Regions from separate parts of the Streptomyces sp. NPDC047072 genome, predicted to be linked through region 2. Evidence: riboswitches for the same ligand, from Rfam matches in the RefSeq annotation. Region 2 holds a riboswitch; each other region holds the start of a gene.

Region 1 (4,729 bases), on a different contig from region 2:
CCGTCGACATGCACGCCTGGGCGGCGACCATGCTCGCCTTCGTCTGCCGCCCGCCGGACCCGCTGTACGCGGGCGAGTCCTGGCGGGACCTGTGGCTGAAGCGCCTGGAGGCGGTCGAGCCGTTCGTGCACACCTGGCTGGACCACCAGAAGCGCGACACCTATTGGCGCCACGGCAGCGTCTGCGAGGACTACGGCGCGATCGACGCGGCCGTCCTCGCGGTCGGCGGCTGGCACGACCCGTACCGCGACACGGTCCTGCGTCTGGTCGAGCACCTGCCCAAGGAGCGCGTACGGGGCCTGATCGGCCCCTGGTCGCACCAGTACCCCGACCGCGGCCTGCCGCCCGGCCCGGCGATCGGCTTCCTCCAGGAGACCCTGCGCTGGTGGGACCAGCACCTCAAGGGCATCGACACCAGCGTCATGCGAGAGCCCCTCCTGAGGGCCTACGTCAGCGACTCGCACCCCCCTGCCACCGTCTACGACACCCTCCCGGGCCGCTGGGTCGGCGAGCCGTCCTGGCCCTCGCCGAACGTCCGGATCATCACGTACGGCCTTCAGGGCGCCCCTGTCCCGGTCCGCTCCCCGCAGCACACGGGCGTGGACGCCGGCCGCTTCTTCCCCTTCGGCAACGACGCCGACCTGCCGCCGGACCAGCGCGAGGAGGACGCCCGCTCGGTCTGCTTCGAGTTCGCGGTCGGCGAGGAGACCCGGGTGCTGGGGCGGCCGCGGGTACGGCTCAGGGTGCGTTGCGAGGTACCGCGCGCACAGGTCGTCGCCCGGCTGTGCGACGTGGCCCCGGACGGCTCCTCGACCCTGGTCACCCGGGGCGTGCTGAACCTCTCGGCGCGCCACGGACGCGACCGGGCGGTGCCCTGGGAGCCGGGGGCCACCGAGGAGGTCTCCTTCGAGCTGAACGGCATCGGGCACGCCTTCCCGCCCGGCCACCGCATCCGGCTCGCCGTGTCCTCCGCGTACTGGCCGTGGATCTGGCCGCAGCCGGGCTCGGAGGCGGGCTTCACGCTGGACCCGGCGGGAAGCTTCCTCGAACTGCCGGTACGCGCGCGTGAAGCGTCCTCGGAGGGCGCCGGCAAGGACGCCTCCAAGGAGACCCCCTTCGAAGAGATCTCCTTCGAGGAGCCGGAGCAGTCCGAACCCCTCGGCGTCAGTTACCCGGCCACCTTCGACGAGCCCCGCCCCGAGCGCCTGGTCGTCCGGGACGTCGCCAAGGGCGAGTGGCGTCTTGAGGTCGACCCCCGGTACGGCGGCACGCGCGTGTACCCCGACGGTCTGGAGTTCACCGAGGACGCGCTGGAGACGTACACGATCCAGGAGGCGGACCCGCTGACCGCGCGCACCCGCTCGGACTGGTCGATCCGGCTGCACCGCCCGGAACTCGGCTGGGACACGACCGTCCGCACCCGCTCGGAGATCGGCTGCGACGGGACGGACTTCCTCACCTCGAACGAGGTGATCTGCACCGAGGGCGGCGAGGTGGTCTTCCACCAGACCTGGGAGAAGCGGATCCCACGGACGGCCGGTTAACGATGAGTTGACGCCAGATGACCGTTTCACCCCACTTGCGATCGGGCGTGACTTGGCTCACTCCAACAGGCGGTCCGCGACGGATCCGACGCCGCCTCACCCCCCTTTGCCCGAGCCCGCGTTGAGGCTTGGCGGCCGCAAAGGATCAAGCGGCCCATAAGCCTCACACGCAGGTCAATAGGCGCAGTGTGTGAATCCGGCACTTGTTCCGGACATGTGCTCTCGCATACGTTCCCGGCCTGTCGGGCGGACGCCGAATCCTGCCGCCGCCCGTACACCCACCGAGAACCACGGCAGGAGCGGGGGACCCAGGTAAGTCGCCGGGCCGGGCGTCTTCGGACAAACCGGTACGGCTCGGGGTGAAGTCACGCCTTTCGTGGGCGTGGCCGGGCAGCTCCCGCCCGAACCCGACAGCTCACCTCGCAGGCGACGGAGAGGAACTTCGCCATGCCTGCTGCCGCTCAGCACCGTCACCGCCGCCAGGGCCGTCTCGCCCGCAAGCTCGCCGTCCTCGGCACCGGGGCCGCCGTACTCGCCCTCCCGGTCATCGGCGCGACCAGTGCCTCCGCCGCGACCGTGCCGGTCCAGACCGCCACCTCGCTCGGGTACGCCAACACCCTCGACGGCTGGATCCGCGCGTCCCTCGCGGTCATGGCCGAGAACGGCATCCCGGGGTCGTACAACGGCATCTACCGCAACATCATCCGGGAGTCCTCGGGCAACCCGTACGCGATCAACAACTGGGACTCCAACGCCGCCGCGGGCACCCCGTCCAAGGGCCTGCTCCAGGTGATCGACCCGACGTTCAACGCGTACCACGTCACGAACACGTCCTGGGACCCGTACGACCCGGTCGCGAACATCACCGCCGCCTGCAACTACGCGGCCCAGCGGTACGGCTCCATCGACAACGTGTGGGGCGCCTACTAGGCGAGCCTGAACAGTCTTTCGAGGACGACGGCGATGCCGTCGTCCTCGTTCGACAGGGTCACCTCGTCGGCCACGGCCTTGAGTTCGGGATGGGCGTTGGCCATCGCGACACCGTGGGCCGCCCAGTCGAACATGGGGATGTCGTTGGGCATGTCCCCGAACGCGATGGTCGTCTCCGGGCCCAGGCCCAGATGGTCGGCGGCCAGCGCGAGACCGGTCGCCTTGGTGATGCCGCATGGCTGGAGTTCGACGGTGCCGGGGCCGGACATGGTGACCGTGGCCAGCGAGCCCACCACCGAGCGCGCCGTCACCGCCAACTCGTCGTCAGACAGGTAGGGGTGACGGAGCAGCACCTTGCTGATCGGCTCGCACCACAGGTCGTCGCGGCGCCCGACCCGCACCGCGGGCAGCGTCGGATGGGGCATCAGATAGCCCGGCTCGATGAGCGTGAGCCCGTCGACGCCGTCCTGGTCGACAGCCGCGTACACCTGCCCGACCTCCGCCTCGATCTTGCCGAGCGCGGTCTCGGCCAGCTCCCGGTCCAGGGTCACCGACCACAGCAGACGGTCCGCGCCGGCGTCGTACACCTGCGCGCCCTGTCCGCACACCGCGAGCCCCGTGCTGCCGAGGTCGTCGAGGAGCGGCCGCACTCTGGGCGCGGGGCGTCCGGTCACGACGAGATGCTTCGCACCCGCCTCCGCCACCCGTTCGAGCACGGCCCGGGACCGGTCGGAGAGCGTGTCGTCGGCCCGCAGCAGCGTTCCGTCCAGGTCGGTGGCGATGAGTGAATATGCGGTGGAGGCGGCCATGATCAGAGAATACGGTCGGCAGGCCCGTGCGACTCGACGCGAACCGGACGGCTGCTGCTTTCACATACGTTGACGTGTGTTCCGGTTACGCGGAGCCCCGTACGACCAGTTCCGTCGGCAGGATCACCCCGGCCGTGTCCTCGCCCGCGATCTGCGCGAGCAGCATGCGGACCATCTCGGCGCTGATGCGTTCGAAGGGCTGGCGCATGGTGGTGAGGGCGGGCGCGATGGAGGTGGCCGCGTGCGAGTCGTCGAAGCCGCCGACAGCGATGTCATCCGGGACCGAACGCCCGCACTGCTGCAGGACGTTGACGACCCCGAGGGCCATCAGGTCGGAGGCGACGAAGACCGCGTCCATGTCGGGTGCCTGCGCGAGCAGCGTACGGGCCGCCTGTTCGCCGCCGCTGCGGCGGAAGTCGCCCTCCACCACGAGCGCCGGGTCGTAGGGCAGGCCCGCCTCGGCGAGCACGTCCCGGTAGCCGGCCAGCCGGTCGGGGCCGCCCGGCATGTCGAGCGGCCCGGTGACCATGCCGATGCGGCGGCGGCCGCCCGCGAGCAGATGGCGGACCATCTCCTGCGCGCCGTCGCGGTCGGCGGCGGCCACGTAGCTCACCTTGGAGCCGAGCCCTATCGGCTTGCCGCAGACCACCAACGGGATCCCGGCGTCGTGCAGTTCGGCGGCGACCGGGTCACCGCTGTGGTTGGAGAGCAGCAGCACCCCGTCGACGTGGCCCGAGGTGATGTACCGGGTCAGCCGGCGCCGGTCGTCGTCGCTGGCGGCCAGCATGAGCAGCAGCGGGATGTCGTGCTGGGCGAGGTGCTCCGTGCAACCGCGCAGCAGGATGTTGAAGTTGGGGTCCTCGAAGAACTTCTCCTGCGGTTCGGTGAGCAGGAAGGCCACCGAGTCGGACCGGCCGGTGCTCAGGCTGCGGGCGTGCCGGTTGACGACGTATCCCGTCTTCCTGATGGCGGCCTCCACCGACCGCCGGGCGGCCGGCGAGACGTAGTGGCCGCCGTTCAGGAACCGGGAGACGGTACCGCGCGACACGCCCGCCTCCCGGGCCACGTCATGGATGGTGGGAGGCCGGCGACGCCCGTTCGCACTGGTGGTCATGTTCCTCGTAACGCAGAAGTGACTAGGACTTGATGGAGCCGCTCAGCAGGTCCAGGGACCAGAAGCGCTGGATCACCAGGAAGAGGGCGATCAGCGGGAGGATCGCGAGCAGGCAGCCGGTGATGACCAGGGTGTAGAGGGCCGGCTGCGAGGCGCCCTGGGCGAGCAGCGTGTACAGGCCGAGGGTGATCGGGAACTTCTCGTCGTCCGCGAGCATTACGTAGGGCAGAAGGAAGTTGTTCCAGATCCCGACGAACTGGAAGAGGAACACCGTGATCAGGCCCGGCATCATCATCGGTACGGCGATCCGCGAGAAGATCCTCCACTCGCTC
Region 2 (4,729 bases):
GCCTGGCCAACGGCCTGCGCGTGGTGCTCTCCGAGGACCACCTGACCCCGGTCGCGGCGGTGTGCCTCTGGTACGACGTCGGCTCGCGCCACGAGGTCAAGGGCCGGACCGGCCTTGCTCACCTTTTCGAGCACCTGATGTTCCAGGGCTCCGCCCAGGTCAAGGGCAACGGCCACTTCGAACTGGTCCAGGGCGCCGGCGGCTCGCTCAACGGCACCACCAGCTTCGAACGCACCAACTACTTCGAGACCATGCCGACCCATCAGCTGGAGCTCGCCCTCTGGCTGGAGGCGGACCGCATGGGCTCCCTGCTGGCCGCCCTCGACGACGAGTCGATGGAGAACCAGCGCGACGTCGTCAAGAACGAGCGCCGGCAGCGCTACGACAACGTCCCCTACGGCACCGCCTTCGAGAAGCTCACCGCGCTCGCCTACCCCGAGGGCCACCCCTACCACCACACCCCCATCGGCTCCATGGCCGACCTGGACGCGGCCACCCTGGAGGACGCCCGCGCGTTCTTCCGCACGTACTACGCGCCCAACAACGCCGTCCTGTCGGTCGTCGGCGACATCGACCCGGAGCAGACGCTCGCCTGGATCGAGAAGTACTTCGGCTCCATCCCCTCCCACGACGGCAAGCAGCCCCCGCGTGACGGCACCCTGCCCGACGTCATCGGCGAGCAGCTGCGCGAGGTCGTCGAGGAGGAGGTCCCCGCGCGCGCGTTGATGGCCGCCTACCGGCTGCCCCACGACGGCACCCGCGAGGCCGACGCGGCCGACCTGGCCCTCACCGTCCTCGGCGGCGGCGAGTCCTCCCGCCTCTACAACCGTCTCGTACGGCGCGACCGTACGGCCGTCGCGGCGGGCTTCGGCCTGCTGCGCCTCGCCGGAGCGCCCTCCCTGGGCTGGCTCGACGTCAAGACCTCCGGGGACGTCGAGGTGCCGGTCATCGAGGCGGCCATCGACGAGGAGCTCGCCCGGTTCGCTGAGGAGGGCCCCACGGCCGAGGAAATGGAGCGCGCCCAGGCCCAGTTGGAGCGCGAGTGGCTGGACCGGCTCGGCACCGTCGCGGGCCGCGCCGACGAACTGTGCCGCTTCGCCGTCCTGTTCGGCGATCCCCAGCTCGCCCTGACCGCCGTACAGCGCGTCCTGGAGGTGACCGCCGAGGAGGTCCAGGCGGTCGCCAAGGCCAAGCTGCGTCCCGACAACCGCGCGGTGCTGGTCTACGAACCGACCGCCCCCGAAGCCACTGCCGACCAGGACGAGAACGAGGAGGCGGCCCAGTGACCGAGCTCGCCGCGATGGACTTCCACCCCCAGCCCCAGGCCGGCGAGGCCCGGCCCTGGGCCTTTCCGGCCCCCACGCGCGGAGCGCTCGGCAACGGCCTGACCGTCCTGCGCTGCCACCGCCCCGGCCAGCAGGTCGTCGCCGTCGAGGTCCTCCTGGACGCGCCCCTGGACGCCGAACCGGCCGGCCTGGACGGCGTCGCCACGATCATGGCGCGCGCCTTCTCCGAGGGCACCGACAAGCACTCCGCCGAGGAGTTCGCCGCCGAGCTGGAGCGCTGCGGCGCCACCCTCGACGCGCACGCCGACCACCCCGGCGTGCGGATCAGCCTCGAAGTCCCGGCCTCCCGCCTCGCCAAGGCGCTCGGTCTGCTCGCCGACGCCCTCAGGGCGCCCGCGTTCGCCGACAGCGAGGTCGAGCGCCTCGTCCGCAACCGCCTTGACGAGATCCCGCACGAGCTGGCCAGCCCCTCCCGCCGGGCCGCCAAGGAGCTCTCCAAGGAGCTGTTCCCGGCCGACTCTCGCGTCTCGCGCCCGCGCCAGGGCACCGAGGAGACGGTCGAGAACATCGACTCCGCCGCCGTACGCGCCTTCTACGAGAAGCACGTCCGGCCCGCCACCGCGACCGCCGTGGTCGTCGGCGACCTCACCGGCATCGACCTCGACGCGCTGCTCTCGGACACCCTCGGCTCCTGGACCGGCTCCACGGCCGAGCCGCGGCCCGTGCCGCCGGTGACCGCCGACGACACCGGCCGGGTCGTCATCGTGGACCGCCCCGGCGCCGTCCAGACCCAGCTCCTGATCGGCCGTATCGGCGCCGACCGGCACGCGCGCGTGTGGCCCGCGCAGGTGCTCGGCACCTACTGCCTCGGCGGCACCCTCACCTCCCGCCTGGACCGCGTCCTGCGCGAGGAGAAGGGCTACACCTACGGCGTACGGGCCTTCGGGCAAGTCCTCAGGTCCGCCCCGGACGGCTCGGGCGCGGCGATGCTCGCCATCAGCGGCTCCGTGGACACCCCGAACACCGGCCCGGCGCTCCAAGACCTGTGGACGGTGCTGCGCACGCTCGCCGAGGGCGGTCTCACCGACGCCGAGCGGGACGTCGCCGTACAGAACCTCGTCGGTGTGGCGCCGCTCAAGTACGAGACCGCGGCGGCCGTGGCGAGCACCCTGGCCGACCAGGTCGAGCAGCACCTGCCGGACGACTACCAGGCGACGCTGTACCAGCAGCTCGCCGCGACCGGCACCGTCGAGGCCACCGCGGCCGCCGTGAGCGCCTTCCCCGTGGACCGGCTGGTGACGGTCCTGGTCGGCGACGCGGCGCAGATCAAGGCGCCCGTCGAGGCCCTCGGCATCGGCGAGGTCAAGGTCGTCTCCGCGGAGTAGGCACACGCGCGTGCGGGGCCCTGGTGACCGGAGCGTCACCAGGGCCCTTTGATGTCCGAATTGAGGAGGAGGTTGCCTGTCTGCCCTGTGGGATGTGCAACAAAGACCTTGATCCGTTTGGGGATGGGAAGAGCCCCCGCTTAGCGTCTTCCGGGCTGTCCGTCAGGCACCGCGCCGCATCCGCGGCACCGGACAGTCATCGCCGAGTCCCCGTCTGGCGCGAGCCAGGGGAGCCGGGGACCCATCCGCAGTCCCTGGGGTGAATCGGACGCCCGCGTCCGTAGGAGACCTTCCTGCTCCGAACCCGTCAGCTAACCCGGTAGGCGAGAGGGAAGGAAAGGACCAGCCACCACATGGCGTTCACCTGCGCCACCGGGAAGCACCGACGTCCCGGCCGGATGAAGCGCACCGCCGCCCGCGCGGCGGGAGTCGCGGCCCTGGCCACCACCGGCGTCATCGGCACCATCGCCGCCCCCGCGTTCGCCGCCGAGAACTCCGTCGAGCAGACCGGCCTCACTCCGGTCATCAGCGTCGGCGACACCGTCGCCGCCCAGATCGACGCCCAGGCCACCGCCCAGCAGGAGGCCGCCGAGCACAAGGCGGCCGTGGCGGCCGCGAAGAAGAAGGCCGCCGAGCGCGCCAAGGAGGAGCGCGAGGCCAAGGAGCGCGCCGCCCGCGAGGCCGAGCGCAAGCGCCTCAACGCCTTCGTCGCCCCGATCTCCGGCTCGTACATCTCCACCGGCTACAAGACCGGCGGCTCCCTGTGGTCCTCCGGCAGCCACACCGGCGTCGACTTCCACGCGGCCAGCGGCACCTCCGTGCACGCGGTCGGCCGCGGCACCGTCGTGGAGGCCGGCTGGGGAGGGTCGTACGGGAACCAGATCGTGATCAGGATGGCCGACGGCACGTACACCCAGTACGGCCACCTGTCGTCCATCGGCGTCTCGGTCGGCCAGTCGGTCACCCCCGGGCAGCAGATCGGCCTCTCCGGCGCGACCGGCAACGTCACCGGGCCGCACCTGCACTTCGAGGCCCGCACCACCCCCGAGTACGGCTCGGACATCGACCCCGTCTCCTACCTGCGCTCGCACGGCGTGAACGTCTGACGACGTACGGCGAGATCCATCACGAGCCCCGGCCGCCCCGGCCGGGGTTTTCGTCGTTTTGGGACCCCCGCTGTCCAAAAAATATCCCTGGATTCCGGCCCGGCATCGGAAATTCCGGCTCATTGCAATAGAGTCACGGAACACACGTCAATCGGCGACGTTTCACGGGGATTAAGACGGAGGTCGGACATGCGTATTCCGGCGCACTCGGTATGCACGGCGATCCGGGACGACATCGTCGCGGGTGTCTACGAGCGCGGGAGCCGGCTCACCGAGGAACTGCTCGCCCGCCGCTACGGCGTCTCCCGCGTCCCCGTCCGGGAGGCCCTGCGCACCCTGGAGGCCGAGGGCTTCGTGGTGACGCGGCGGCACGCGGGCGCGTGCGTCGCCGAACCGACCGAGCAGGAGGGTGCCGACCTCCTGGAGATGCGCATGCTCCTGGAGCCGCTCGGCGCCGCACGGGCCGCCCAGCGTCGCACCGAGGCCCATCTGAAGGTGCTGCGCGGGCTGGTCCGGCTGGGCCAGGAGCGGGCCAGGAGGGGCAACAGCGAGGATCTGCGCTCCTTGGGCGGCTGGTTCCACGAGACGCTCGCCCAGGCCTCGGGCAGCCCCGCGCTGTCCTCCCTGCTGACCCAGCTGCGCCACAAGATCGCCTGGATGTACGTCGTGGACGCGCCCGCCAACCCGGTGGAGTCCTGGGCGGAGCACGGCGCGATCGTGGACGCGGTGGCACGCGGGGACGGCGAGCGCGCGCGGGCGATCACGGCGCTGCACACCGAGCGCTCGGGCGCCGCGCACCGGCCGCGGTTCCCCGGGGGCGGCGACCGCGCGGAGCGTGTGAGGACCTCGCAACATTCTGTAAACGTGACCGGTCTGCGGCATTAACACGGGCGCCGTATACAAAGAGGGGGAAATTCGCGGGGGATTATTTCTGCTGCCCGCGAGAGTGGTG
Region 3 (4,729 bases), on a different contig from region 2:
GACGGGGTGGCTGGCGCCGGTCGAGCCGTACGTCCTCGGGTCGATGCGGGCACGGCGGCTGGCCCGGCAGTACGCGCGGCGGCAGCTCGGGGGGCGTGCCGCGGCGCGGGCGGTCGCGGAGTACGAGGCGTACGCGACGTCTCTCGCGTTTCTGCGGCGGCGGGGGCGGCAGGGGCGGGCGGGGGCCGACTTCCTCGTACGGGAGCGGGAGTTGCTGCTGGAGCTGTGGGCGCGGCGGGAGGTGGCCCGGGTGGCGCTGGACCACGCGGGGCGGATGGCCGCGCCGCCGGTCCCGGTGGCTGCGCCGCCCTGGCCGGTGTACGGGGTGTACGGGCAGGGCCATCCGGCGGTGCCGTACCCGATCTACAACCCGTACCGGACGTAGGGGCTCGGGCGGGCTCTGGGGCGGGTTCGGCACCGCCGGTCCGTGCCGCGGGGGCTGAGCGCCGTGGCGGCGGGAGGAAAGGGCCGACAGAAGCAAGAGACCGGCGCAGAGGGAGACCGGCGCAGAAGTTGGCCGACCCCAAGGTCAAGCCGACGGCAGGGTCAGGCCGACGCCTCCGTCAGGCGGGTCACCTCCTCCTCCGTCAGGGTCAGGTTCGGGAGGTCCAGCAGGGGTGGGAGTTGGTCCGCCGTGCGGGCCGAGGCGATGGGGGCTGTCACCGTCGGTTGGGACGTCAGCCAGGCCAGGGCCACCGTGGCGACCGCCGTGTCGTGGGCCGCCGCGATCTCGTCCAGGGCCGTCAGGACACTGCGGCCGCGCTCCGTGTCCAGGTGCTTGCCGGCGCCCCTTGCCGCACGCGCGCTGTCGACCGTCGTGCCGGGCCGGTACTTGCCCGTGAGGAAGCCGGACGCGAGGGCGAAGTACGGGACCGCGGAGAGGCCCTCGCGGGCGACGACGTCCTGGAGGTCACCCTCGTACGTGTCGCGCGAGACCAGGTTGTAGTGGGGCTGCACGGCCACGTACCGCGCCAGCCCCTCGCGGTCGGAGAAGTCGAGGGACTCCTGGAGCCGCTCGGCGGAGATGTTGGACGCGGCGATGTGCCGGACCTTGCCCGCCCGCACCAGCTCGTCGAGCGCGCCGATGATCTCCTCGACGGGGATCTCCGGCTTGTCGAAGTGCGTGTAGTAGAGGTCGATGTGGTCGGTGCCGAGGCGCTTCAGCGAGGCCTCAGCCGCCGCCTTGATGTTCGCGCCCGACAGGCCCTGGAAGTCGGGGTGCTGGCTGACCTTCGTGGCGATCACGACGTCGTCGCGGTTCCTCCGCGCTGCCACCCACCTACCGATGATCGTCTCCGACTCGCCGCCGGAGTTGCCGTCGATCCACGCCGAGTACGAGTCGGCCGTATCGACGAAGTTGCCGCCGGCGGCCGTGTACGCGTCGAGGACCGCGAACGAGGTGGCCTCGTCCGCGGTCCAGCCGAACACGTTGCCGCCGAGGGAGAGCGGGAAGACCTCCAGATCGGAGGAGCCGAGCTTGCGAAGCGGAGAGCGAGAGGAAGTCATGTCCTACGTCAACGCGCGCACCGGACGCCCGCCTTCCGCTACGGCCGCAAAATCGCCGTAAATCCCATGGCCCTCGTAGACCTCAGGGGTTGAGCCCCTTGCTCCGCAGCCAAGCCATCGGGTCGATCCCGTCGGCCTGTCCACCCGGATGCACCTCCAGGTGCAGATGCGCCCCGGTCACGTTGCCCGTCGCACCCACCCGCCCGATGACATCCCCCGTGGCGACCTTCTGCCCGACGCTGACGCTGATCGAGGACTGGTGGCAGAACCACAGCTCGGTGCCGTCGTCGAGGGTGAGGATCGTGCGGTAGCCGTAGGAGCCGGCCCAGCCGGCCTCCGTGATGGTGCCGCTGTGGATCGCCTTGATGAGCGTGCCCGTGGGGGCCGCGAAGTCGAGGCCGGTGTGGTAGCCGGAGGACCACAGGGAGCCGGCCTGCCCGAAGGTGCCGGTGATGGTGTACGAGGAGGTCGGCAGCGTGAACTGCTTGGCGAGCTCGGCCAGGCGCTCGGCCTCGGCCTTCTTCGCCGCCTCCGCCTCCGCCTTCTCCTTGGCGGCCTTGGCCTTGGCCTGCGCGTCCTTCTCCGCCTTCGCGGCGGCGTCGCGCGCCTCCTTGTCGGCGGCGTCGGCGACGGCCTGGGCGGCACGGGTGTCGATCTGGTCCTGCTGGACCTCGGCCTGGGCGAGGATGCGCGAGCGCAGCGCCTCACCGGCGTCGGAGGTGCCCTGCGCGGTACCGGCGGTGGTGGTCTCACCGACCGTGCTGAACGCGGTGGCGGTGTCGGCGGCGGAGTCGTCGTCCGAGATGAGGGAGCCGACGCCGGGCAGGTCGGGCATGGAGATCGACACCGGCGGCTTGCCGGTGTTGGCGCTGGCCATCCCGCCCGCGCTGACGGCGGCTATGACTCCGACGCCGAGCACGGTGGAGCTACGGGCGAATCCTCCGCCACGCTGCTTGGCGACACGGTGCCGGCCCCGGACGGGGGCGACGGACTCCGCGGTGGGGTTCCACTCACCGAGCGGGGCCTCGTCGTCGGCGCGGTAACCGCCGTACACAAGGGTGTTGCCGGTTGCGTACGGGGCCTCGGGGGCAGGCGGGTTGGACGCCACGTGGGCGTGCTCCTTTCCTTCCTTCTCGCCTACCGGGTTAGCTGACGGGTTCGGAGCAGGAAGGTCTCCTACGCGCGTAAACCTGCCGTGCTGCCACGGCGGAAGACGTGCGATTCACCCCAAGTGGTGGTTCCCCGGTTCCCTTGCGGAATTCGGCGCGTGAGCACGGAGCCGTCTCTTGTGACGGCTGGGACGACCGCGCTGCGTTATCGAACGTTAATAGACCCGGGGGGCGGATTCCAAGCTGTTCCGCTTGATCATTAACGAAATCCCGCTGGACTTACGGCCCATGACCGGCGAAAAACGGGCGAGTTGACCCGGCCTCAGCCGGACCACAGGTATTGACGGTATGTCAGTTGTTATGCGGAGGGCGCTCGCCCGCTCACGCCTGGTGACCACAGAAAGGGGAAACGCACCGAGGGCCGGAACCCTTTCGGATTCCGGCCCTCGGACCTGAGTAGCGGGGACAGGATTTGAACCTGCGACCTCTGGGTTATGAGCCCAGCGAGCTACCGAGCTGCTCCACCCCGCGTCGGTGTGACACCAGCATACGCCATTCGCGGGACCGCTCGCGCCACGTGCCGTCAGAGGCCGGGGTTGCCCGCGTGGGTGAGGGTCTCCCAGGAGACGAAGAGGTCGTCGGTGCCGGCGGGCCGGGTCTCCTCGGCGAGCCTGTGCGCGGCCGGGACGGGCATGTCGAGCCGGTCCTCCAGATGGTTGAGCGCGACCTCCAGGTCCGGGCCCATGTTCCGGTCGACCTTGCCGCCGCACAGCCAGGCGGGCGCGGGCTCGCCGGACTGGTAGCGGGCGTGGAAGGCGAGCGCGGCCTCCAGGCGGTCCTTGACCTCGCCGTACAGGTCGACGCCCTGGTGCCAGGCGGTCTCGGCGGCGTGCGCGGTGGCGGCGAGGGAGTAGCCGACGTGCTTGAAGTTGCGGCAGGTCTCCTGGGAGAGGCCGTCCTTGTAGGTCGTCTGCCCGAACCAGTACGTCGTCAGCTTCTGCGGGGTGGTCATGGTGGAGCCGGGCGGCGTGAGCGGCACCTTGCCGTCCTTCTCCAGGTAGAAGTACGCGGGCACGCGCTCCCGGAAGCGCTGGACGGCGTGGTCGAAGGCCTTGTGGTCGTTGAGGAAGACCGCGATGCCCATGGCCGCGTCCGTCATCACGAGGTCCCAGTTGCCGTTGTAGTCGGGCACCTTCTGGGTGACGGTCGGCAGATAGGCGGTGCGCAGCATGGTCTCGAAGCGCCGGACGCGGTCGGCGGGCCAGCCCGCCCCCTCGCTGTACCGGATGATCTCGCCGGCCCGCGCCCAGGTCGCCCCGGCCCACCCGGTCTGCAGCCCGGCGTCCTCCTCCGTGTGCCGCTTCACCGTCGCCGACCAGGCGTCCATGATCTCCCTGGCCTTCACGGCGTGCTGCCGCTTGCCCGTGACGGAGAAGAGCAGAGCCTGCGTATAGGCCGCGATGGCGTCCTCACGCTCCTCGACACACCCGTGCTTGGGCTTGTTCCCCCAGGGACAGTCGACGTTCGCGATCGGCTCCGGCCGGTACTTGTACGACCCGTACTTGCTGTCCCGCATGTCCAGGTACGCCTTCAGCCACGGCTGCTTCCCCGCCGTCACCTTCTCCCGTACGACATCCAGCTGCCCCCGGCTGACCAGCACACCGGGATGCGTGAACCCGGCGTCCGCGGGCAGCGCACGGGCCATCGTGCGGGTACCGGGGCCGGTGGTACCGCAGGAGGCGACACCGAGGGCGAGCAGGGGCACGAGGACAAGGGTGACAGCACGTCTCATATGCGCAGGGTCGCCTTGTGGGGGCGGAGGCGCAGGAATTGTTGGGCCGATCGGTCCTGCGCGGGAGTGGGGCGGGGAGGTGCGGCGGCGAAGAAGAGCCGCCCCGCCGGATGACACCCGGCGGGGCGGCTCGGTGCACGGCGGGCCTACCAGCCCATGTCCCTGGCCACCTCTTCCTGCGCGGCGGCGATCTCCTCCTCCGTGGACGCCGTGACATCCGTGTCACACGCCCACTCGAACCGGCCCAGCAGATCGGCGAGCGCCTGCTTCTGCGCCGGGTGCGTGATCGGCACGGCGTTGAGATCGGTGCTCATCAGCCAGT

The links. Region 2 has a riboswitch for cyclic di-AMP ahead of ABZ896_RS45335 (M23 family metallopeptidase). Riboswitches for the same ligand answer to the same signal wherever they lie in the genome.
Region 1: linked by a shared signal. The riboswitch ahead of ABZ896_RS11190 (transglycosylase SLT domain-containing protein) and the one ahead of ABZ896_RS45335 (M23 family metallopeptidase) in region 2 are both predicted to bind cyclic di-AMP.
Region 3: linked by a shared signal. The riboswitch ahead of ABZ896_RS50855 (M23 family metallopeptidase) and the one ahead of ABZ896_RS45335 (M23 family metallopeptidase) in region 2 are both predicted to bind cyclic di-AMP.

What each region holds. Positions count from the first base shown of each region.
Region 1 is NZ_JBEYVC010000018.1:93,720-98,448, reverse strand. Features, by position in the region: gene ABZ896_RS11195 (CocE/NonD family hydrolase) at 1-1,544, shown strand, start outside; cyclic di-AMP (ydaO/yuaA leader) riboswitch at 1,814-1,986, shown strand; gene ABZ896_RS11190 (transglycosylase SLT domain-containing protein) at 1,992-2,474, shown strand; gene ABZ896_RS11185 (HAD family hydrolase) at 2,471-3,283, opposite strand; gene ABZ896_RS11180 (LacI family DNA-binding transcriptional regulator) at 3,369-4,397, opposite strand; gene ABZ896_RS11175 (carbohydrate ABC transporter permease) at 4,420-4,729, opposite strand, start outside.
Region 2 is NZ_JBEYVC010000197.1:6,404-11,132, forward strand. Features, by position in the region: gene ABZ896_RS45325 (pitrilysin family protein) at 1-1,286, shown strand, start outside; gene ABZ896_RS45330 (pitrilysin family protein) at 1,283-2,671, shown strand; cyclic di-AMP (ydaO/yuaA leader) riboswitch at 2,862-3,012, shown strand; gene ABZ896_RS45335 (M23 family metallopeptidase) at 3,025-3,777, shown strand; gene ABZ896_RS45340 (GntR family transcriptional regulator) at 3,967-4,662, shown strand.
Region 3 is NZ_JBEYVC010000285.1:2,138-6,866, forward strand. Features, by position in the region: gene ABZ896_RS50845 (PrsW family intramembrane metalloprotease) at 1-385, shown strand, start outside; gene ABZ896_RS50850 (aldo/keto reductase) at 547-1,506, opposite strand; gene ABZ896_RS50855 (M23 family metallopeptidase) at 1,589-2,614, opposite strand; cyclic di-AMP (ydaO/yuaA leader) riboswitch at 2,626-2,782, opposite strand; tRNA gene ABZ896_RS50860 (tRNA-Met) at 3,073-3,146, opposite strand; gene ABZ896_RS50865 (alginate lyase family protein) at 3,199-4,407, opposite strand; gene ABZ896_RS50870 (hypothetical protein) at 4,554-4,729, opposite strand, start outside.